4 regions of the Streptomyces sp. L500 genome follow, and region 4 is predicted to be linked to each of the others. Evidence: riboswitches for the same ligand, from Rfam matches in the RefSeq annotation. Region 4 holds a riboswitch; each other region holds the start of a gene.
The links. Region 4 has a riboswitch for cobalamin ahead of ACX9I7_RS14560 (cobalamin biosynthesis protein). Riboswitches for the same ligand answer to the same signal wherever they lie in the genome.
Positions count from the first base shown of each region.

Region 1 (5,149 bases), on a different contig from region 4:
GGGCTTGAGGATGAAGGCGTTGCCGCAGGCGATCGCGGGGGCGGCCTTCCACAGCGGGATCATCGCCGGGAAGTTGAACGGGGTGATCCCGGCGGCGACGCCGACCGGGCGGCGCAGGGAGTGGACGTCGATGCCGGTGCCGGCGTTGTCCGTGAACTCGCCCTTGAGGAGATGCGGAATGCCCGCGGCGAACTCCACGACCTCCAGGCCGCGCTGGATGTCGCCGTGGGCGTCGGCGATCGTCTTGCCGTGCTCGGCGGACAGCAGCCGGGCCAGCGCGTCCTTCTCGCCCTCGACCAGCTGGAGGAAGCGCAGCAGGACCCGGGCCCGGCGCTGGGGGTTCCACTCGCCCCACTCGCGCTGGGCGCGGACCGCGTCGGCGATGGCCGCCTCGGTCTCCGCGCGGCTGGCGAGCGGGACCCGGGCCTGGACCTCGCCGGTGTTGGGGTCGTACACATCGGCGAAGGCGCCCGATGTTCCCGGGATGTGCTTGCCGCCGATGAAATGGGTCAGTTCACGGACCATGGAAGCCTGCTCTCATCAGGTGAGATCCGGGGACAGGCACGGCGGGGCCGCGGGCGCGCGCCCTTGTGGGGCGCGGTCCGTCCTGTCCGTCCTCGTGGTTGCCCCCGAACATATAGTTGGACGTCCTACTAAGTCCAGAGTCGAAAAAACGTGCGGGGCGGCCGGGTGGCCGCCCCGCACGCCGGGGACGGGGGAGAGGGACGGAAAGCGGAACGGGTCAGGAGACGGGTTCGGCCGCGCCCCGGGCCGCGCGGTCGTGCCCGGCCCGGGGGACGAGCAGCCGTTCGGCCAGGTGTCCGAAGAGCAGCCCGAAGGCCGCCCACAGGACGCCCTGGACGGCCAGGGCCGCGAGGCGGAACCGCCACAGCACGGTGGCCGGGAAGTCGGCGGGCACCTCGTCGACCACGGGCAGGACGGCGTACGCCGCACCCACCAGCAGCACGAACGCCGCCACCGCGACGACGCCCGCCCACCAGCCGCCCAGCCGGGGGACCAGCCCACGGCCCAGGAAGATCGCGGCCACGCCCAGCAGCACGCTGAGCACGATCATCAGGAAGTACAGCGCGGTGCGCTTGCCGATGGTGTCCGGATCGCCGACGGACGGCGGATTGGCCGGGTACTTGAGGAACGGCACCACGTAGACCACCAGCAGCCCGCCCAGCGAGAGCAGGGCCGCCGTGGCGCGCGGGCCGATCCGGCCGATCCGGCCCAGGGCGACGCAGAAGGCCAGCGCGGCGATGCCGCCGAGCGCCACACCGTAGACCAGGACGCCGGTCGCCAGCCCGGCGGTGGACTGGAGGGTGCGGCTGACCAGCTCCACGTCGTGGTCGCCGTGGCTGTGGGCCTCCTCGTAGCCGATGGCTCTGTCCACGGACGGCTCACCGAGGAGATAGGCGACGAGGAGGGCCAGGCACCCCGCCGCCAGTCCGGCGAGCATGCCGCGCACCAGGAGCGACCGTACGGAGACGGTGTTCACGAGAGCGACTCCCCGGCCGTCAGTGGCACGGGAAGCCGAGCAGGTGACGTCCGTCGTGGAGCCACTCGTGGACGCTCGCGCCGGAGAGCAGCGAGGTGGCGCCCTGCTCGGCGCCGACGAAGTACAGCAGGACGAGCATGAGCACGCCGAAGAACACCGCCCAGGGGGCGATCGCCTTCAGGGATATCGGCGCGACCTCCGGCCGGGCGGAAGAACCGGAGACGGGAGCGGCGGAATAGGCCATGACCAAACCTCCTGGGGAAACACGCGTCCCAGAACTAGGGGTTCCTGGACGGCGGGAGGCGGGTCTGACTCCCCGGGCGTCGCCGCGCTGCCGCGAGCGCCGACCGGATTCACAGTGGCGCGACCGTGCCGGATTCCCACCGGCTTCCGCCACCCCGTCGTCATGTCCACGCGACCGTACCGTTCCGGCCAACATTGCGCCATGGGGCGGGAGGATGCGCACCGGCGTACCACCCGGCGCGCGTGCTCTGGAGCGTGCGCCGGGGCCGCGCCCGTTCCGCTCCTCCGCCGCCCGTGGCTGACCGGTATGTGAACAGCACTGTCCAGCGGGCGGCTTCACCGCCTACGCTGGCCGCCGCAGCCGGTTCGCCCTGCCCGCCAGGCAGACGCGTCGCAAGAGGGAACCCGGTGGGAATCCGGGACTGCCCCGCAGCGGTGAGCGGGAACGACCGCCGTCACACGCACTGGGCCCGACAGGGCCCGGGAAGCGACGGCCACTAGGTGTCCGCCCTCGGGCGGACGTGCCCGCGAGTCCGAAGACCTGCCCGCTGCCCGCGCGCGAACGCGTCGCGCGCGGACATCCCGGTGACCCCGAGGGCGGGTCGGCGCGCACGGACGAGCACGTGACGGCTCGCCCGCACCGACGCGACCCCTCGCGGCCCTCCCGGGATCCAGGAGACGAGCTCGCGAAGGAGAGTTCCGTGACCAGCAAGTCCGCAGCCGCGGCAGCCCGGGCCACCGTGTACGGCTACCCCCGCCAGGGACCCAGCAGGGAACTGAAGAAGGCCGTCGAGGGGTACTGGAAGGGCCGCGTCACCGCCGACGCCCTCCACCGGACCGCCGCCGCCCTCCGCGCCGCCACCTGGCGCGATCTCGCCGCCGCCGGCCTCCACGAGGTCCCCACCGGCGACTTCTCGTACTACGACCACGTCCTCGACACCAGCGTCATGGTCGGCGCGATCCCCGCCCGCCACCGCGCGGCCCTCGCCGCCGACCCCCTCGACGGCTACTTCGCCATGGCACGCGGCACCCAGGACGTCGCGCCCCTGGAGATGACCAAGTGGTTCGACACCAACTACCACTACCTCGTCCCGGAACTCGGCCCCGACACCGTCTTCGCCGCCGACCCCGCCAAACAACTCGGCGAGTTCCGGGAGGCCCTGGCCCTCGGCCTCGCCGCCCGCCCCGTCCTCGTCGGCCCCGTCACCTACCTCCTGCTCGCCAAGCCCGCCCCCGGCGCCCCGCCCGGCTTCGACCCCCTCACCCTCCTGGACCGGATCCTGCCCGTCTACGCCGAGGTGCTCGCCGCACTGCGCGCCGCCGGGGCCGAGTGGGTCCAGCTGGACGAGCCCGCCCTCGTCCAGGACCGCACCCCGGCCGAACTGAACGCGGCCGCCCGCGCCTACCGCGACCTCGGAGCCCTGACGAACCGGCCGAAACTGCTCGTCGCCTCCTACTTCGACCGCCTCGGCGAGGCCCTGCCCGTGCTGGCCAAGGCCCCCGTCGACGGCCTCGCCCTCGACTTCACCGGCCCCGCCGCCGCCAACCTCGACGACCTCGCGGCCGCCGGCGGACTGCCCGGCAAACGGCTCGTCGCGGGCGTCGTCGACGGCCGCAACGTCTGGATCAACGACCTGACGGCGTCCCTGGCCACCCTCGCCACCCTCCTCGGCCTCGCCGACCGAGTGGACGTCGCCGCCTCCAGCTCCCTCCTCCACGTCCCCCTCGACGCCGGCGCCGAACGCGACATCGACCCGCGCATCGCCCGCTGGCTGGCCTTCGCCCGCCAGAAGACCACCGAGATCGTCACCCTCGCCCGCGGCCTCAGCCACGGCACCGCCGCCATCGCCGCCGAACTCGCCGTCAACCGCGCCGACCTGGCCTCCCGCGCAGGCTCCGCCCTCACCCGCGACCCGGCCGTCCGCGCCCGCACCGCCGCCGTCACACCCGCCGACGCCCGCCGATCCCTGCCCTACCCCGAACGGACCGTCGCCCAGCGCGCCCGCCTGGGCCTGCCCCCGCTGCCCACGACCACCATCGGCTCCTTCCCCCAGACCACCGAACTGCGCACCGCCCGCGCCGATCTGCGCGCCGGACGCATCGACGCCGACACCTACGAGCGGCGCGTCGAGACCGAGATCCGCGAGGTCGTCGCCTTCCAGGAGAAGGCCGGCCTGGACGTCCTCGTCCACGGCGAGCCCGAACGCGACGACATGGTCGCCTACTTCGCCGAACGCCTCACCGGCTACCTCGCCACCCGCCACGGCTGGGTCCAGTCCTACGGCACCCGCTACGTCCGCCCGCCGGTCCTCGCCGGCGACGTCTCCCGCCCCGAGCCGATGACCGTGCGCTGGACGACCCACGCCCAGTCCCTCACCGCACGCCCCGTCAAGGGCATGCTCACCGGTCCCGTCACCATGCTCGCCTGGTCCTTCGTCCGCGACGACCAGCCCCGCGCCGAGACCGCCCGCCAGGTCGCGCTCGCCCTGCGCGACGAGGTCGCCGACCTGGAGGCGGCGGGCACCGCCGTCATCCAGGTCGACGAGCCCGCCCTCCGCGAGACCCTCCCGCTGCGCGCCGCCGCCCGCCCCGGCTACCTGGCCTGGGCCACCGAGGTATTCCGCCTGACCACCGGCGGCGTCCGCCCGGACACCCAGATCCACACCCACATGTGCTACGCGGAGTTCGGCGACATCCTCCAGGCCATCGACGACCTCGACGCCGACGTCATCAGCCTGGAAGCGGCCCGCTCCCACATGCGGGTCGCGGACGAACTCGCCGGCGCCGGCTACCCCCGGGAGGTGGGCCCCGGCGTCTACGACATCCACTCGCCCCGCGTCCCCGCCGCCGACGAGGCGGCCGCCCTGCTGCGCCGCGCACTGGCCGCCGTCCCCGCCGAACGGCTGTGGGTCAACCCCGACTGCGGCCTGAAGACCCGCGCCTGGCCCGAGGTCCGCGCCTCGCTGGAACACCTGGTGACGGCGGCGCGCACGATAAGGGAGGAACTCCCGGGCTCGTCCTCGTCCTCTTCCTCGTAAGGCGCGGGAGGGGTGCCCCTGGGTCGTCATTACCGGGGGCACCCGTCTCCTCGATGGCTGAGAGACTGCCCGCATGGCCGAACTCAACGGAAAGCCCGTTACCCTCGACGACCTCCAGAGCCTCGCCCTCACGAACTACGGGCACTTCACGACCATGCGGATGGAGGACGGCACGATCCGGGGCCTGTCGCTCCACCTGGACCGCCTGGTGCGGGACTGCCGCATCGTGTTCGGCGTCGAACTGGACCGCGAGGGGACGCTGAACTACATCCGCAAGGCGGCCGACGGCGTCACCGGAATCGCCGGCATCCGCGTCACCGTCTTCGACCCCGCCCTCGACCTGAGCCGCCCCAGCGCCGCCAAGGAC
Region 1 is NZ_JBTOLC010000033.1:1,539-6,687, reverse strand. Features, by position in the region: gene ACX9I7_RS24530 (CoA-acylating methylmalonate-semialdehyde dehydrogenase) at 1-525, opposite strand, end outside; gene ACX9I7_RS24525 (CbtA family protein) at 743-1,501, opposite strand; gene ACX9I7_RS24520 (CbtB domain-containing protein) at 1,521-1,745, opposite strand; cobalamin riboswitch at 2,143-2,287, shown strand; gene metE (5-methyltetrahydropteroyltriglutamate--homocysteine S-methyltransferase) at 2,446-4,782, shown strand; gene ACX9I7_RS24510 (aminotransferase class IV) at 4,856-5,149, shown strand, end outside.
Region 1: linked by a shared signal. The riboswitch ahead of metE (5-methyltetrahydropteroyltriglutamate--homocysteine S-methyltransferase) and the one ahead of ACX9I7_RS14560 (cobalamin biosynthesis protein) in region 4 are both predicted to bind cobalamin.

Region 2 (5,149 bases), on a different contig from region 4:
CGCGGGCCGGGCGGCCCTCCAGGCCCCGGCCGTAGGCGTAGCCGCCCCAGACCGTGTAGACCTCGGCCAGGTCCGCGTCGGTGCGCCAGTCGCGGCTGTCGATGAGCTGGAGCAGGCCCGCGCCGTACGTGCCCGGGCGGGAGCCGAAGATCCGGGTGGTGGCGCGGCGTTCGTCGCCGTGGGCGGCGAGGTCGGCCTGGGCGTGGGCGCGGACGAAGTTCCGGTCGTGCGGCTCGTCGAGGCCGGCGGCGAGCCGTACGGCGTCGTCCAGCAGGCCGATGACGTGCGGGAACGCGTCGCGGAAGAAGCCGCTGATGCGCAGCGTGACGTCGACGCGGGGGCGGCCCAGCTCCTCCGGCGGGATGGGTTCCAGGCCCGTGACGCGGCGCGACGCCTCGTCCCAGACCGGGCGGACGCCCAGCAGCGCCAGCGCCTCGGCCACGTCGTCGCCCGCCGTGCGCATCGCGCTCGTGCCCCACAGGGACAGGCCCACGGACTCCGGCCACTCGCCGTTGTCCGTGCGGTAGCGCTCCAGGAGGGAGTCCGCGAGGGCCTGGCCGGTCTCCCAGGCGAGGCGGCTGGGGACGGCCTTGGGGTCGACGGAGTAGAAGTTGCGGCCGGTGGGGAGGACGTTGACCAGCCCGCGGAGCGGGGAGCCGGAGGGGCCTGCCGGGACGAAGCCGCCCGCCAACGCCTTGACGGCGTTGTCGAGTTCGGCCGTGGTACCGGCCAGGCGCGGGACGACCTCGCGGGCCGCGAAGTCCAGGACGGCCGACACCGGATCGGTGCCCGGCACCGTGGGTTGTGCCCGCCCTCCCCCAAGCTCTCGGCTTCGCTCGAGCAGGGGGGACCCCCATCGCCCTGCGGGACGATTGCCCACAACGGTCGGGATGGCGGCCGGGTCCCAGTTCGCCGCCTCCATCGCCTCGACCAGCGCGCGGGCTTCCGCCTCCGCCTCGTCGGCCGTCGTGCGGGTCGCCGCCGACTCGTCCAGGCCCAGGGCTTCGCGGAGGCCCGGCAGGGCCGTCGTGCCGCCCCAGATCTGGCGGGCACGGAGGATCGACAGGACGAGGTTCACCCGCGCCTCACCCGTGGGCGCGCCGCCCAGCACGTGGAGGCCGTCGCGGATCTGGGCGTCCTTCACCTCGCAGAGCCAGCCGTCGACGTGCAGGAGGAAGTCGTCGAAGCCGTCGTCGTCCGGGCGCTCCTCCATGCCCAGGTCGTGGTCGAGCCGGGCGGCCTGGATGAGCGTCCAGATCTGGGCGCGGATCGCGGGGAGCTTGGCCGGGTCCATCGAGGAGATCTGCGCGTACTCGTCGAGGAGCTGCTCCAGGCGCGCGATGTCGCCGTAGGAGTCGGCGCGGGCCATGGGCGGCACGAGGTGGTCGACGAGCGTGGCGTGGGCGCGGCGCTTGGCCTGGGTGCCCTCGCCGGGGTCGTTGACGAGGAACGGGTAGACCAGCGGCAGGTCGCCGAGGGCCGCGTCGGGGCCGCAGGCGGCGGACAGGCCGGCGTTCTTGCCGGGCAGCCACTCCAGGTTGCCGTGCTTGCCCAGGTGGACCATCGCGTCGGCGCCGAAGCCGCCGTCCTCTCGCGAGGCGGCGATCCAGCGGTAGGCGGCGAGGTAGTGGTGCGAGGGCGGCAGGTCGGGGTCGTGGTAGATGGCGATGGGGTTCTCGCCGAAGCCGCGCGGCGGCTGGATGAGGATCAGCAGGTTGCCGCGGCGCAGGGCGGCGAGGACGATGTCGCCCTCGGGGTTGCGGCTGCGGTCGACGAACATCTCGCCGGGCGCCGGGCCCCAGTGCTCCTCGACGGCCTCGCGCAGCTCGGCGGGGAGCCGGTCGTACCAGCGCTTGTAGTCGGCGGCCGGGATGCGGACGGGGTTGCGGGCCAGCTGCTCCTCCGTCAGCCAGTCCTGGTCGTGGCCGCCCGCCTCGATGAGGGCGTAGATGAGCTCGTCGCCGTCGCCGGACGCGAGGCCGGGGACCTCCTCGTCGCCGAAGTCGTAGCCCTCCTCGCGCAGCCGGCGCAGCAGGGCGACGGCGCTGGCGGGGGTGTCGAGGCCGACGGCGTTGCCGATGCGGGAGTGCTTGGTGGGGTACGCGGAGAGGACGAGCGCCAGCCGCTTCTCGGCGGCGGGGATGTGGCGGAGGCGGGCGTGGCGCACGGCGATTCCGGCGACGCGGGCGGCGCGCTCGGGGTCGGGGACGTACGCGGGCAGGCCGTCCGCGTCGATCTCCTTGAAGGAGAAGGGGACGGTGATGATGCGGCCGTCGAACTCGGGCACGGCGACCTGGGTGGCGGAGTCGAGCGGGGAGAGCCCCTCGTCGTTCTCCGCCCATGCCTCCCGGGTGCCGGTCAGGCAGAGGGCCTGGAGGATGGGCACGTCGAGGGCGGCGAGCGCGCCGGCGTCCCAGGACTCGTCGTCGCCTCCGGCGGAGGCGTCGGCGGGCCGGGTGCCGCCGGCGGCGAGGACGGTGGTGACGATCGCGTCGGCGTCGCGCAGGGCGTCGATCAGCTCGGGCTCGGGGGCGCGCAGCGAGGCCACGTACAGGGGGAGGGCGCGGCCGCCGGCCCGCTCGATCTGTTCGCACAGCGCCTCGATGAAGGCGGTGTTGCCGCTCATGTGGTGGGCGCGGTAGTAGAGCACGGCGACGAGCGGGCCGGACGCGCCGGGCTCGGGCGTGCGCTCCAGCGCGCCCCACGCGGGGGCGGCGGCCGGCGGCTCGAAGCCGTGGCCGGTGAGCAGCACGGTGTCGGAGAGGAAGCGGGCCAGCTGTTCGAGGTTGGCGGGGCCGCCGTGGGCGAGGTAGGCGTGGGCCTCGGCGGCGATGCCGACGGGGACGGTGGACGCCTCCATCAGCTGGGCGTCGGGGGCCTGTTCGCCGGTGAGGACGACGACGGGGCGCGGGCCGGCCAGCAGCTGGTCGAGCCCCTCCTCCCAGGCGCGCAGCCCGCCGAGGAGGCGCACGACGACGAGGTCGGTGCCGTCCAGCAGGGCCGGGAGGTCGTCGAGGGCGAGCCGGGCGGGGTTGGCGAGCCGGTAGGGGACCGGACCGCCGGCCGCTCGGGCGCTGAGCAGGTCGGTGTCGGACGTCGACAGGAGCAGGATCACAGCATGCCTTCCTCGGGGTCCGCGCCCCGGGCGGTGGGAGGACGGCGGGAGTTCCTGACTCACCGCGGCCGCGCGCTCGCGCTGCCGGGCACACAGTGGCGGGACCGTGCCGGGATCACACCGGCTTCCTCCCCTGTCGCCGTCGCTGGCGAGAGTCATAGTAGCCAGGACGTTCCTTCCGGGGGCTCTGCCCCCGGACCCCCGCTCCTCAAACGCCGGAGGGGCTGACTTCTTCCCCCGTCGGTATGCTCGCCGCCATGTCCACTCCCCCCGAACCCCCTGGTCGCGAGCGCGGCGACGCCTGCCCCGGCGCGCTGCGGCTGCACACGGCGGATGACGGGGCGCTGGCCCGCGTGCGCCTGCCCGGCGGGCTGCTGACAGCACGTCAGGCCGACGTACTCGCCGACCTCGCCGACGACTTGTCCGACGGCCGCCTCGACCTCACCTCCCGTGGCAACGTCCAGCTGCGCGCCCTTCCCGACGGCTGCGGCGCCGCCCTGGGCGCCCGGCTGCGCGAGGCCGGGCTGCTGCCCTCGGACCGGCACGACCGCATCCGCAATGTCGCGGCCTCCCCCCTGTCCGGCCTGGACGGAAAGGGCTTCACGGACATTCGGCCCTGGGTGCGGGAACTCGACGGCCTGCTCTGCTCGTCGGACGAGCTCACGGACCTCTCGGGCCGTTTCCTCTTCGGACTCGACGACGGCCGGGGCGACATCGCCGCCCTCGCACCCGATGTGACATTGATCGCAACCGAGGGCGGCCACCAGGCCCTCCTGTGCTTCGGCCCCGGCCCCGACGCCCTGCGCGTCGCCGCCGAGGACGCGCCGCGCGCGGCGGTTCTGGCGGCCCGTGAGTTCCTGGCGGCGCTGCGCGAGAACGGCGGCAAGGCGTGGCGCGTCCACGAACTGGCCCCCGCGCTGCGGCCGCGCCCGGAGCGGCTCGCGGACCGGCTGGCGGCGGCCGGCATCGGCTCCGCGCCCGCGCCGAGCGCCACGCTCCCCCTCGGTGCCCCGGCCGCCCCCGGAGCGGTTCAGGGTCCCGGGGGGCGGTGGGCCCTGTCGGTGGCCGCGCCCCTGGGCCGGCTGACCTCCGCCCAGTGGCGGCTCCTCGCCCGGACGGCCGGTCAGGACGGCGACGGTGAACTCCGGGTGACGCCCTGGCGCGGCGTCGTCGTCCCCGGGCTCACCGCCCCGGTGGCCGCCGCGCGCCTCGCCGGACTCGGGGACGCGGGACTGGTCGTCTCCGCCGCCTCCCCCTGGCACGGCGCGGGCGCCTGCACCGGCCGACCGGGGTGCGTCAAGTCCCTCGCGGATGTACGGGCCGACGCGGCCGCCTCCCTGGCGGCCGCGCGCCCTGGCGGGCCCGGGACGCTGCCCGTGTACTGGTCCGGGTGCGAGCGGCGCTGCGGCCACCCCGGCGGCCGGTGGGTCGACGTCCTGGCGACCGGCGACGGCTACCGGGTCGCCGTGCGGCACGGGGCGGAAGAGGCGACGGTCGCCGTGGCCGCCCGTTCAGGCACGGCGGAGGCCGTGACGGCGGCACGAAACCCGACCCCCACGACGACGCCGGCCACGACGACGACCGACGGCCCGCGCGGCTGAGCGCACCGCGGCGGCGGCCGACCCAACACAGAGCAGAACCCAGCGACATGCATCACCCAGCGAGCGAGGGCACAGTGTTCGACTACGACAAGGACGGCGCGTCCATCTACCGCCAGTCCTTCGCCACCATCCGCGCCGAGGCGGACCTCGGCGGGCTGCCGCCCGACGTCAGCCGGGTCGCGGTCCGCATGATCCACGCCTGCGGCATGACCGACCTGGTCCAGGACCTCGCGTACTCGCCGGGGGTCGTGGCCCGGGCCCGCGAGGCGCTGCTCGCGGGCGCGCCGATCCTGTGCGACGCGAACATGGTCGCCAGCGGCGTCACCCGCAAGCGGCTGCCCGCGGACAACGAGGTGGTGTGCACCCTCGCCGACCCCGCCGTGCCGGAGCTGGCGCGGCGCATGGGCACGACCCGCAGCGCGGCGGCGCTGGA
Region 2 is NZ_JBTOLC010000009.1:83,821-88,969, reverse strand. Features, by position in the region: gene cobN (cobaltochelatase subunit CobN) at 1-3,115, opposite strand, end outside; cobalamin riboswitch at 3,149-3,280, opposite strand; gene ACX9I7_RS11890 (cobalamin biosynthesis protein CobG) at 3,373-4,716, shown strand; gene ACX9I7_RS11885 (precorrin-8X methylmutase) at 4,764-5,149, shown strand, end outside.
Region 2: linked by a shared signal. The riboswitch ahead of cobN (cobaltochelatase subunit CobN) and the one ahead of ACX9I7_RS14560 (cobalamin biosynthesis protein) in region 4 are both predicted to bind cobalamin.

Region 3 (5,149 bases), on a different contig from region 4:
GATGGCCATGGCCTCCAGCGCCAGCAGGGGGCTGACCCCCCACTGCACCCAGAAGGAGTCGTTGGCCAGCGTCCCCAGCGCCCCGCACAGCAGGGACAGGAAGGCCGCCGCTCCCCAGACGCTCCGGTCCCGCGCCTCGTCGAGGACTTCGACGGGCCGGTACCAGAGCCCGAATATGAGGCGGTGCCAGAGCAGCTTGCGCTGCCGGGCATCGGGGGCGCGTGGGGGAGGGGCAGTGGTCACAGGCATGGGTGCCGTTTTATCACCGTTCGGCCGGACCGCAGGAGTCCGGGCGGCCCGGCCGGTGGAGCCGACGCCCCGTCAGGCCGGGGTGGGCGCCACACCTCCGGGGCCCGTACCGGGGTCCGTGCCGGGGCCCGTGCCGGGGTCCGGATCGTCGTCCCCCGCGTCGACGACGGGCCTGTCCTCGACGGCGGTCACGGGCGCCGCGAGCCCCCGCGCCGAGGCCCCGCCCGGCAGATAGTCCTCGCTGATCTCCCGTGGCCCGAACGGCCACACCTTCTCCTTCGCCGCCCACAGCGTGAACGCCACGCACCCGGCGCCCACCCAGGCCAGCGACCACTCGATGGGATGGCGGCCGGGGGAGCCGCGGTCCGCGAAGCCGTAGATCACCAGCCAGCCCGCCAGCGCCACCAGGCTCGGCAGCGGATAGAGCCACATCCGGTACGGGCGCGGCAGCGCCGGCTGCCGGCGCCGCAGCACGGTCACGGCCAGCACCTGCGACAGCGCCTGGAGGATCACCATGACCGCCATCAGCAACTGGATGATCGTCGCCAGGTCGGTGTGACGGCCGATCAGGAAGCCCACGGCCGAGACGACGCCCATCGTCGTCAGCGGCAGCACGGGGAAGCGCAGCCGGGGGTGGAGGGCGCCGAAGCGGCGGAAGAAGACGTTCTCCCGCGCGGCGTCCACGGGGATGCGCGAGCCGCCGAGGAGCCCGGTGAAGACGGACGCGAAGGCCGTGATGAGGATCAGCACGGTGACGACGTCCGCCGCGCCCTTGCCCCAGGTCTGCTCCAGCACCGCCGAGGCCACGGAGGACCCGGCCGTGGAGTTCGGGTCCAGCATCTCCCGCCAGTCGACGACGCCCAGGGTGCCGATCTGCAGCAGCAGGTAGATGGCCATGATGCCGAGGATCGAGTAGATGATGGACCGCGGCATGGTCCGTCCGGGGTCCTTGATCTCGGCGCCCATGTAGGCGACGGTGCTGTAGCCCCCGTAGTCGTAGATGCCGATGGTCAGGCCCGCCGCGAAGCCCAGCCAGAACTGACCCGTCGTGAGGTCGAAGGCGCCCGCCGGGTAGGTGAAGGCCCGGTCCGGGCTGAAGTGGGTGAACGCGGCCACGATGACCAGGACGACGGAGACGATCATCACGCCCCACAGCACCGCGGTGATCCGCGCGATGCTCTCCACCCGCCGCCACAGCAGCCCGACGACCACCACGACGAACGCCAGGCCCGTCAGATCGCCCTGGGTCTGTGTCATCCCCGGCCAGAGATAGCCCAGGTACTGGACGAACCCGATCACACCCGTGGCCATGGCCAGCGGGATGAAGAGCATCGCCGTCCACACGAACAGGAACGGCACGAGTCTCCCGGTCCGGTACTGGAACGCCTGCCGCAGATAGACGTAGCTGCCGCCCGCGCCGGGCATCGCCGCGCCCAGTTCGGCCCACACCAGCCCGTCGGCCAGGGCCAGCACCGCCCCCGCGACGAAGCCGATGACCGCGTGCGGCCCGCCGAAGGAGGCCACCATCAAGGGGATGGTGACGAACGGTCCTATGCCGCACATCTGGCTCATGTTGATGGCGGTGGCCTGGAACAGCCCGATGCGGCGGACGAACGCCGCCCGCTCCTCCGGCACCACCGGCTCCCCCGGTTCCCCGGGCCTCCGCTCGACGTCCCCTGCCGTGTCCGCCATTGGCGCTCAGCCCTCTCGCGTCCGTCCCTGGAGTCTTCCTGCACTCGTACACCGGGCCGACCCGCGCGTCCATCACCTGCGAAGTGTCGGTACCTGCTGCGAAGAGATGGCAAGTGCCACATTTTTGCCCCGGGGCTCGGCCGGGACGTTATGGTTGCCCGGCCGTGGTGTTCGGGAAGACCGGTGAGGCCCTCGTGGGCCGATTCCGGAGCGGCCCTCGCCACTGTGATCGGGGAGTGACCGTCCTCTTCCGCGTGCCCCGGCACGCGGAGCCACTGGCAGCGTCCGGCTGCCGGGAAGGCGGGACGGTAACGCCATCACCCGTAAGCCAGGAGACCGGCCACGGCATTCTCGAAATGATCCACGAGGTGCTGGAGCGTTCACCCCAAGATGTCCATATCCACAGAACCGTCCGCGGGTCCGTCCGCGGAACCGTCCGCGCCCGCCTTCCGCTGGCGCCGCGAGGACACCGTGCGGACCGCCGGCCTGCTGGCCGTCGTCGTCGCCCTCCACGTCGTCGCCTTCGGCGTGCTCTTCCTGCTGGTCGTGCCGAACCACTACACCGTCGGCTCCAAGGTCTTCGGCGTCGGCCTCGGCGTCACCGCCTACACCCTCGGCATGCGGCACGCCTTCGACGCCGACCACATCGCCGCCATCGACAACACCACCCGCAAGCTGATGGCGGACGGCAAACGCCCGGTCTCCGTCGGCTTCTGGTTCGCCCTCGGCCACTCCAGCGTCGTCGTCCTGCTGACGCTGCTGGTCTCCGGCGGCACCCGGCTGGCCGGGACGCTGATGAACGAGGAGTCCACCACCCATCAGACCCTCGGTGTCGTCGGCACCACGGTCTCCGGCGGCTTCCTCTACCTCATCGCCGTCCTCAATCTCATCGCCCTCGCCGGCATCATGAGGGTCTTCCGCGCCATGCGCGAGGGCCGTTACGACGAGGCGGAGCTGGAGAAGCAGCTCGACTCGCGCGGCTTCATGAACCGCGTCCTCGGCCGTTTCACCCGTTCCATCAGCCGCCCCGGCCAGATGTTCCCGCTGGGCTTCCTCTTCGGCCTGGGCTTCGACACCGCCACCGAGGTCACGCTGATGGTCATGGCGGGCAGCGGTGCCGCCGCCGGGCTGCCCTGGTACGCGATCATGTGCCTGCCGCTGCTGTTCGCCGCCGGCATGAGCCTGTTCGACACGCTCGACGGCACGTTCATGAACTTCGCCTACCAGTGGGCGTTCTCCAACCCCGTCAGAAAGGTCTACTACAACCTCACCATCACCGGGCTCTCCATCGCCGTCGCCTTCCTCATCGGCACCATCGAGCTGGTGGGCGTGCTCCACGAGAAGCTCGATCTGGACGACGCGGTGACCGGCTGGATCGCCGGGCTGAACCTCGACAACGTCGGTTTCGTCATCGTCGGACTGTTCGTGCTGGTCTGGGCCCTCGCCCTCGGCTACTGGCGCTTCGCCAAGGTCGAGCAGCGCTGGGCCGCGCGGACGGCTGCCGCCGGGGTCACGGGCGCTCACAGCCCTGGTTCGCGCACGCCTTCCGGGCGCTGATCACCGGCGGGCTGTTCCCGGCCGACTCCTCCCGCACCACCACGAGGGCCGGGCCGCCGCAGGTCAGGCACGTCCGGGTCGAGGGATCCCGCTCCCGCTCGATCGCCGCGGCGATCCTGCGCAGGGGGTCGGCGTCGACATCTGACTCGCCTCCGGTGTCGGACATGGGCCATCCCGCTCCACGGTCGTCGCTGCTCGCTCTGCCGGCGGGTGCATCGTGACGCACGACCCCTGATCACGTCAGCGTGTTGGGCCGTGATCACCCTTCACGGGGTGGCGCGGGCCGACGGGCTGACGCTCAGGGGACGGGTGTTTGCTCATGTTGTTCATGGGCCGGCCGCCGGGAGCGTCACCTCGAACCGGCAGCCGCCGGGCACGTTGTGGACCGACGCACGGCCCGCGTGGGCCTCGACGATGCCCCGGACGATCGCCAGGCCCAGCCCCGCGCCCCCGGGCCGGGTCCGGGCCGCCGAGCCCCGCCAGCCCGTCTCGAAGACCCGGGGCAGATCCTCCTCCGGGATGCCGCCGCAGCCGTCCGTCACCGACACCACCACCGCGTCCGCCTCGCGCCGCGCGGCCACCGCGACCGTGCCGTCGGGCGGGGTCCGCCGGATGGCGTTCACCAGGAGGTTCCCCAGGACCCGGGTCATCTCCTTGCCGTCCACCTCGACGGGCACGGCGGCCACGCCGTCCCCGTCCCCGTCCCCGTCCCCGACCAGCTTCACCCCCTGCTCGCGCGCCAGCGGCCCGGCGCCCGCCAGGGCCTCGTCCACCAGGTCGTACACCGACATCCGGCTCGGGCGCAGCGGCAGGGCGCCGGCGTGGATGCGGGAGAGCTCGAAGAGGTCGCCCACCATCGTGTTCAGCCGGTCGACCTCGGTGCGGATCTGCCGGTGGTAGCGCGCGGGGTCCTCGGCGACGCCGTCCTCCAGCGCCTCGGACATGGCGCGCAGCCCCGCCAGCGGGGTGCGCAGATCGTGGGAGATCCAGGCCACCAGCTCGCGCCGCGAGGCGTCCAGGGAGCGCTCCCGCTCCCGGGACTCGGCGAGCCGGGCACTGGTGGCGGCGAGCTCCCGGGAGAGCGCGTCGAGTTCCGCCGTGGCACCACCGCCGGGGGCGGCGAACGTGCCGCCCTCGCCGAAGGACCGGGCCGCGCGGGTCAGGTCGGCGCTGCGGGCCACCACCCAGCGGCCGAGCAGCAGGGCCGTGGCGAGCGAGACCACGGCGGCCATCGCGCACACCGTCGTCACGACCGTCAGGTCGTGCGCGGACAGGAACATCGCCCGGGCCACGGCCAGCGTCCCGGCCAGCATCGCGGTTACCGACACCGCGGCCACGACGGCGAGGGAGACCGTCACCGAGCGGTGGCGCAGGGCGCGCAACGCCAGCGCGCCCAGGAGGCCGGCGGCGGCCGCGCCGAGGAAGGCGAGGAGGGCGATGAGCAGCGTGTCACCCATTCCCGGCCGCCTCGAATCGGTAGCCGACGCCCCACACGGTCCGGATCAGGGCGGGGTTCGCCGGATCGTCCTCGATCTTGGCGCGCAGCCGGCGGACGTGGACGGTCACCGTCGACACGTCCCCGAAGTCCCAGCCCCACACCTCGCGCATCAGCTCCTCACGGGTGCAGGCGCGCCCCGGGTGGCGCAGGAGG
Region 3 is NZ_JBTOLC010000009.1:105,208-110,356, forward strand. Features, by position in the region: gene ACX9I7_RS11970 (YIP1 family protein) at 1-249, opposite strand, end outside; gene ACX9I7_RS11975 (APC family permease) at 322-1,941, opposite strand; cobalamin riboswitch at 2,090-2,300, shown strand; gene nicT (Nickel transporter NicT) at 2,332-3,498, shown strand; gene ACX9I7_RS11985 (hypothetical protein) at 3,452-3,664, opposite strand; gene ACX9I7_RS11990 (sensor histidine kinase) at 3,825-4,955, opposite strand; gene ACX9I7_RS11995 (response regulator transcription factor) at 4,948-5,149, opposite strand, start outside.
Region 3: linked by a shared signal. The riboswitch ahead of nicT (Nickel transporter NicT) and the one ahead of ACX9I7_RS14560 (cobalamin biosynthesis protein) in region 4 are both predicted to bind cobalamin.

Region 4 (5,149 bases):
GTCGGCGAGCCCGCGTTCGCGCAGCCACGCGAGCGCCCGTACCGTGCCGCGCGTGCCGGGTACGACGACCAGGTCGGCGTCGGCGAGCTCCTCGGGGCGGTCCACGAACCGCACGACGACGCCGGGTTCGGCGGCCAGCGCGTCGACGTCCGTGAAGTTCGACATCAGCGGCACCGCGCACACGGCGACCCGCAGGACGTCCGCGCCGTGCGGCGGGGCGACCACGGACTCGCGGACCGCGCCGCGCAGGGACACCCGCAGGCCGTCCTCCTCGTCGATGCCCAGGCCGTGGGCGAACGGCAGCACGCCGAACGTCCGCCGGCCCGTCAGGTCGCGCAGCATCTCCAGCCCAGGCTCCAGCAGGCTCACGTCGCCCCGGAACTTGTTGACCACGTAGCCCGCTATCAGCTCCTGGTCCTCGGGGGAGAGCAGCGCTGTCGTACCGAAGAAGGAGGCGAAGACGCCGCCCCGGTCGATATCGCCGACGACGACCACGGGCAGGCGCGCGGCGCGGGCGATGCCCATGTTGACGATGTCGGAGCGGCGCAGGTTGATCTCGGCGGGGCTGCCGGCGCCCTCGCAGATCACGGCGTCGTGGGTGCGCCGCAGCTCGGCCAGGCACTCCGTCACCGTGCCGAACAGCTGCTCCTGGCGTCCCGCGTGGTAGCCGCGGGCGCTGAGTTCGCCCACCGGCTTGCCCATGAGGACGACCTGGCTGCTGCGGTCGCTGCCGGGCTTGAGCAGCACCGGGTTCATGAGCGCGCTCGGCTCGACGCGGGCGGCGGCGGCCTGCATCGCCTGCGCGCGCCCTATCTCCGCGCCGTCGCGCGTCACGAAGGAGTTGAGGGACATGTTCTGCGCCTTGAACGGCGCGACCTTGACGCCCTTGCGGACCAGCCAGCGGCAGATGCCGGCCGTGACCACGCTCTTGCCCGCGTCCGAGGTGGTCCCGGCCACCAGCAGGCCCCCGCCCGGCGGGCCCGTGCGCCCGCTCCTGTCGGCTGTCACCGAGACTGTCACCGATTCCTCCCCGCGTTCCTGAACAGGCTGCCCACCGTACGGGCCGTGACCGCCGTCCCCAGGGCCAGCAGCGACACCCGGCGCGAGAGCCGGACCGCGCGCTCGATGTCCGCCGTCCGCACCGGACGGTTCTCCTCGCCCAGCACCGGGCGGTGCTCGACGCGCCCCGCGTAGGCGAGGGTGCCGCCGAGCCGTACGCCCAGGGCCCCGGCGAAGGCGGCCTCGACCGGCCCGGCGTTGGGGCTGGGGTGGCGGGAGGCGTCGCGCCGGGCCACGCGCAGCGCGCCGCGCGGGTCGGGCCCGGCGAGGACCGTGAGCGCGGCGGTCAGCCGGGCGCCCGGCCAGCCGACGACGTCGTCGAGCCGGGCCGACGCCCAGCCGAACCGCCGCAGCCGGGGCGACTTGTGACCCACCATGGCGTCCAGGGTGTTGACCGCCCGGAAGCCCACGAGCCCGGGCACGCCCCCCAGGGCGCCCCAGACGAGGGCGCCCACGACGGCGTCGGAGGTGTTCTCGGCGACGGACTCCACCACGGCCCGGGCGATCTGCTGCGCGTCCAGCGCCTGCGGGTCGCGGCCGCACAGGTGCGGCAGCCGCTCCCGGGCGACCTCCACGTCCCCGGCGGCCAGCGCGCCGCCGATGGCCCGGGCCTCCCGGCCCAGGGACGTGCCGCCCAGGACGGACCAGGTGGCGGCGGCGGTCAGCGCGATCTCGGCCGCGCGGTGGCCTCGCGCGGCGCGGGCCAGCAGCCCGGCCCCGGCGGCCGCGCCACCGGCGCAGACGAGGGCGTGGAGCGTGCCGTACCCCCGGTGGTCGCGCCACAGCCGGCGTTCGACGGCCTGCGCGGCCCGGCCGAACGCGGCGACGGGATGGCCGCGGCGGGGGTCGCCGAGGAGCAGGTCGCAGGCGAACCCGAGGGCGGCGCCGTACGCGAAGGAGAAGCGATCGCGGCCGGGCATGGCGAAGCGGTGTCCTCACTCAGGGTCCGCGCCCTGGCTCGACGTGACGGCGACCAGAGTCTCCTGGCTCCCGGATCCGCGCCGCCCCCGGCCTTCCGGCTCGCGCCGTGGCCATCGGTTGGGGGGACACTCCCCGGTGACAGTGGCGGGACCGCGCCGGATTCGCACCGGCTTCCTCTGCTGTCGCCGTTTGGCTCCGGAAGTCCACCACGCGGTGGGAAGGGGCGTCAACTCGCCCTGACCTGCGCCCCCGCCGTCGCCACGGGGGAGAAGCACCGACGGCGGCGAGCGGGGCGGAGCCCCGTCACCCCACCCGTTCCGCCCGGTGCCGCACGGCCCGCAACCGCACCTCCGTCGGGAGGCGCGTCAGCCCGGCCGACACCCGCGCGTGGCGCAGGACTTCCTCGCGCAGCCGCGCCAACGCCACCCCCGGTGCCCCGCGCGCCCCCAGTGTCAGGACGATCCGTGCCCGGGGCGCCGTCCGGCGTCCCGACAGTACGACGGCCGCCCGTTCCACCCCCGGCAGCTCCTCGGCCTCCGCCTCCATCACTTCCTCCAGCGCCCGCCCCCGCACCGACGCCACCTCTCCGCCGCCGCTGTGGACCACCACCTCGCGCAGCCGGCCCCGGCGGGCCTGGGCCGAGAGCCACCACGCGGACAGCAGGACGACGACGGCCAGGACGGCGACGACCGCCGGCCACCACCATCCCCTGCCGCGCCACCTCCGCAGGTCCGCGGTGGGCAGCAGCACGTCGTCCGGGCCGGTGAACGGCCAGGCCGACGGCAGTTCGAAGCCCCAGTGGCGCGGCAGGTCCAGCGCGCCGATCAGCACGGCGGCGCCGAGCGCCACCAGCAGCGCTCCGGCGAGCCCGGTCAGCAGCCGGTTGACGATCCTCAGCATCGCGAGAACCACCCCGGGCACTGCGAGAACCACCCCACCCCGGTCACCTCTTCGCAGGGCGTCGTACGTGCACGGACAGGGACGGCTCCCGGGCGAGCCCCAACTCCCGGACGCCCTCGGCCAGTACGGTGTTCACGTCCGTCCGTACCTCGTCCAGGTCCCGGAAGTGGGAGCGGGCCCGGGCGCGGACCACGCGCCGGCCCACGTCGACGCGGACGGCCTGGACGCCGGGGACCTCCATCACCCGGTCGCGCAGCACCAGGGCCGCCGCCCCGCGCTCCAGCCCGGCGTGGACCCCGTCGTCGCCCGCGCCCTCCGCGCGGCGCATCGGCAGCACTCCGCGCAGGCCCGGGGTGAGGGCGAGGACGAGCAGCCAGCAGCCGGCGAGGACGGCCACCACCGCGCCGGCGACCACCAGTCCGTCACCGAGGTGACGGGTCGCCAGCTCATGGGCCAGGTGCCGGCGCCAGGCCATGGCGGGGCGGCCGGCGCGGACGGCGGCGACGTCGTAGAGGAAGAGCCCGGCGACGGTCAGGGTCACCGCCGCGACCAGCGTGGCGGGCAGCCTGCGCGGGGAACGGAAGCGGGGGACGCGGCCGCCCCCGACGGCCCGGGGCGCCTCCTCCTCGGCCGTCTTCTCCAGTGACACGGGACCGCTCATCGCACCCGCACCCCCGACAGCCGGCCGGTGTGCGCGGAGTGCAGCCGCTCGACCGTGATCAGCACCTCGGGCACCTCCATGCCCGTCAGTTCCCCGACGCGCTCGGCGATCCGCTCGCGCACGGCGCGGCAGCGGGCGCCGATGTCGGCGGGGTAGTCCAGCTCCACGAGGACCCGCACCCGGGCGGAGCCGTCATGGACGACGACGCTGGCGCGCGGGGGCGCGTGGTCCTCGGCGGGGGCCGTGGCGCCCAGCGCCTCCAGGGCCGCCCGGGAGGCGATCTTCGCGACGACACGGTCGGCGATCCGGGTGGCGCCGCGCTCGGCGGGCACCACCGCGCGTCCTCCCCCCACGCCCTACCTCCCGTGCCGGTCGCGGTCGCGCGGGCGCAGCAGCCGGGAGAACTCGCCCGGCTCCACATCGCCGTCCAGGAGCCGCCCGCCCACGAAGCCCACGATGCCCAGCGCCGCGACCAGCAGAAAGGCGCCGAACCCTCCGAAGTAGCCGGCGAATCCGAGAGCCATGCCGGCGATCATGCCGGCCACGGCCATGCTCATCACGCGCTCCTCACTGGAGCCTGGGCTCCGGCTCTTCCTCTTCCTCGTCCGGCAGCTTGACGTCGGTCACGGCGATGTTGACCTCGACGACCTCCAGGCCCGCCATCCGTTCCACCGCCGAGATGACGTTTTCCCGCACCGCGTGGGCGACATCCGCGATGGCGACGCCGTACACCACGACGATCTCCAGATCGAGGGCCGTCTGGACCTCGCCGACCTCCGCCTTCACCCCCCGGGCGACGGACCGTCCGCCGGGCACCCGGTCGCGGACGGCCCCGAAGGTGCGGGACAGTCCGCTGCCCAGGGCGTGGACGCCGACCACGTCGCGGGCCGCGAGCCCGGCGATCTTCTCCACGACGCCGTCGGCGATGGTGGTGCGGCCCCGCTCGGCGGGAGCGGGCAGCTCCCTGCCCGGGCCGGGGTGCCGGCTCGGGGCGGGTCCGGACTTCTGACCGGTCTGGTGGGGCTGACTCGATGTGTCGGTCATCGGCGCTCGCCTCTCTTCCCGTCACTAGCCACCATAGGCGGGGTCGCCGCGTCCCGCTCGGGTGACGGTGGGCGAGTCCGGGTCGCCGCCGGTCAGCGGGACGGGGTGCGCGAGGCGCGCGTCGTCACTCCCCGAGGCCCGCGAGGTCGCGCAGCCGGCGCGCCTGCGCCGCGCGCTCCGCGACGCGCTGCTCCTCGTACGTACGGCCGAGCGCGCCGCGCAGCAGGGCCTTGGTCTCGACGACCGCGTCGCGCGGGGCCGCCAGCAGGGCGGCGGTGAGGTCGGCGGTGGCGGCGGGGAGCTCCGCGAGGGGGACGACCACATTGGCCAGGCCGATGCGCTCGGCCTCGGCGGCGTGGACGAAGCGGCCCGTGGCGCAGATCTCCAGCGCCCGGGCGTAGCCCACCAGCGACACCAGCGGGTGAGTGCCCGTCAGATCGGGCACCAGGCCCAGGCTGGTCTCGCGCATGGCGAACTGCGCGTCCTCGGCACAGACGCGCAGGTCGCAGGCGAGGGCGAGCTGGAAGCCCGCGCCGATGGCATGGCCCTGCACGGCGGCTATGG
Region 4 is NZ_JBTOLC010000012.1:138,800-143,948, forward strand. Features, by position in the region: gene ACX9I7_RS14555 (cobyric acid synthase) at 1-1,008, opposite strand, end outside; gene ACX9I7_RS14560 (cobalamin biosynthesis protein) at 1,017-1,979, opposite strand; cobalamin riboswitch at 2,037-2,156, opposite strand; gene amaP (alkaline shock response membrane anchor protein AmaP) at 2,284-2,880, opposite strand; gene ACX9I7_RS14570 (DUF6286 domain-containing protein) at 2,924-3,541, opposite strand; gene ACX9I7_RS14575 (Asp23/Gls24 family envelope stress response protein) at 3,538-3,894, opposite strand; gene ACX9I7_RS14580 (hypothetical protein) at 3,898-4,098, opposite strand; gene ACX9I7_RS14585 (Asp23/Gls24 family envelope stress response protein) at 4,109-4,585, opposite strand; gene ACX9I7_RS14590 (enoyl-CoA hydratase/isomerase family protein) at 4,710-5,149, opposite strand, start outside.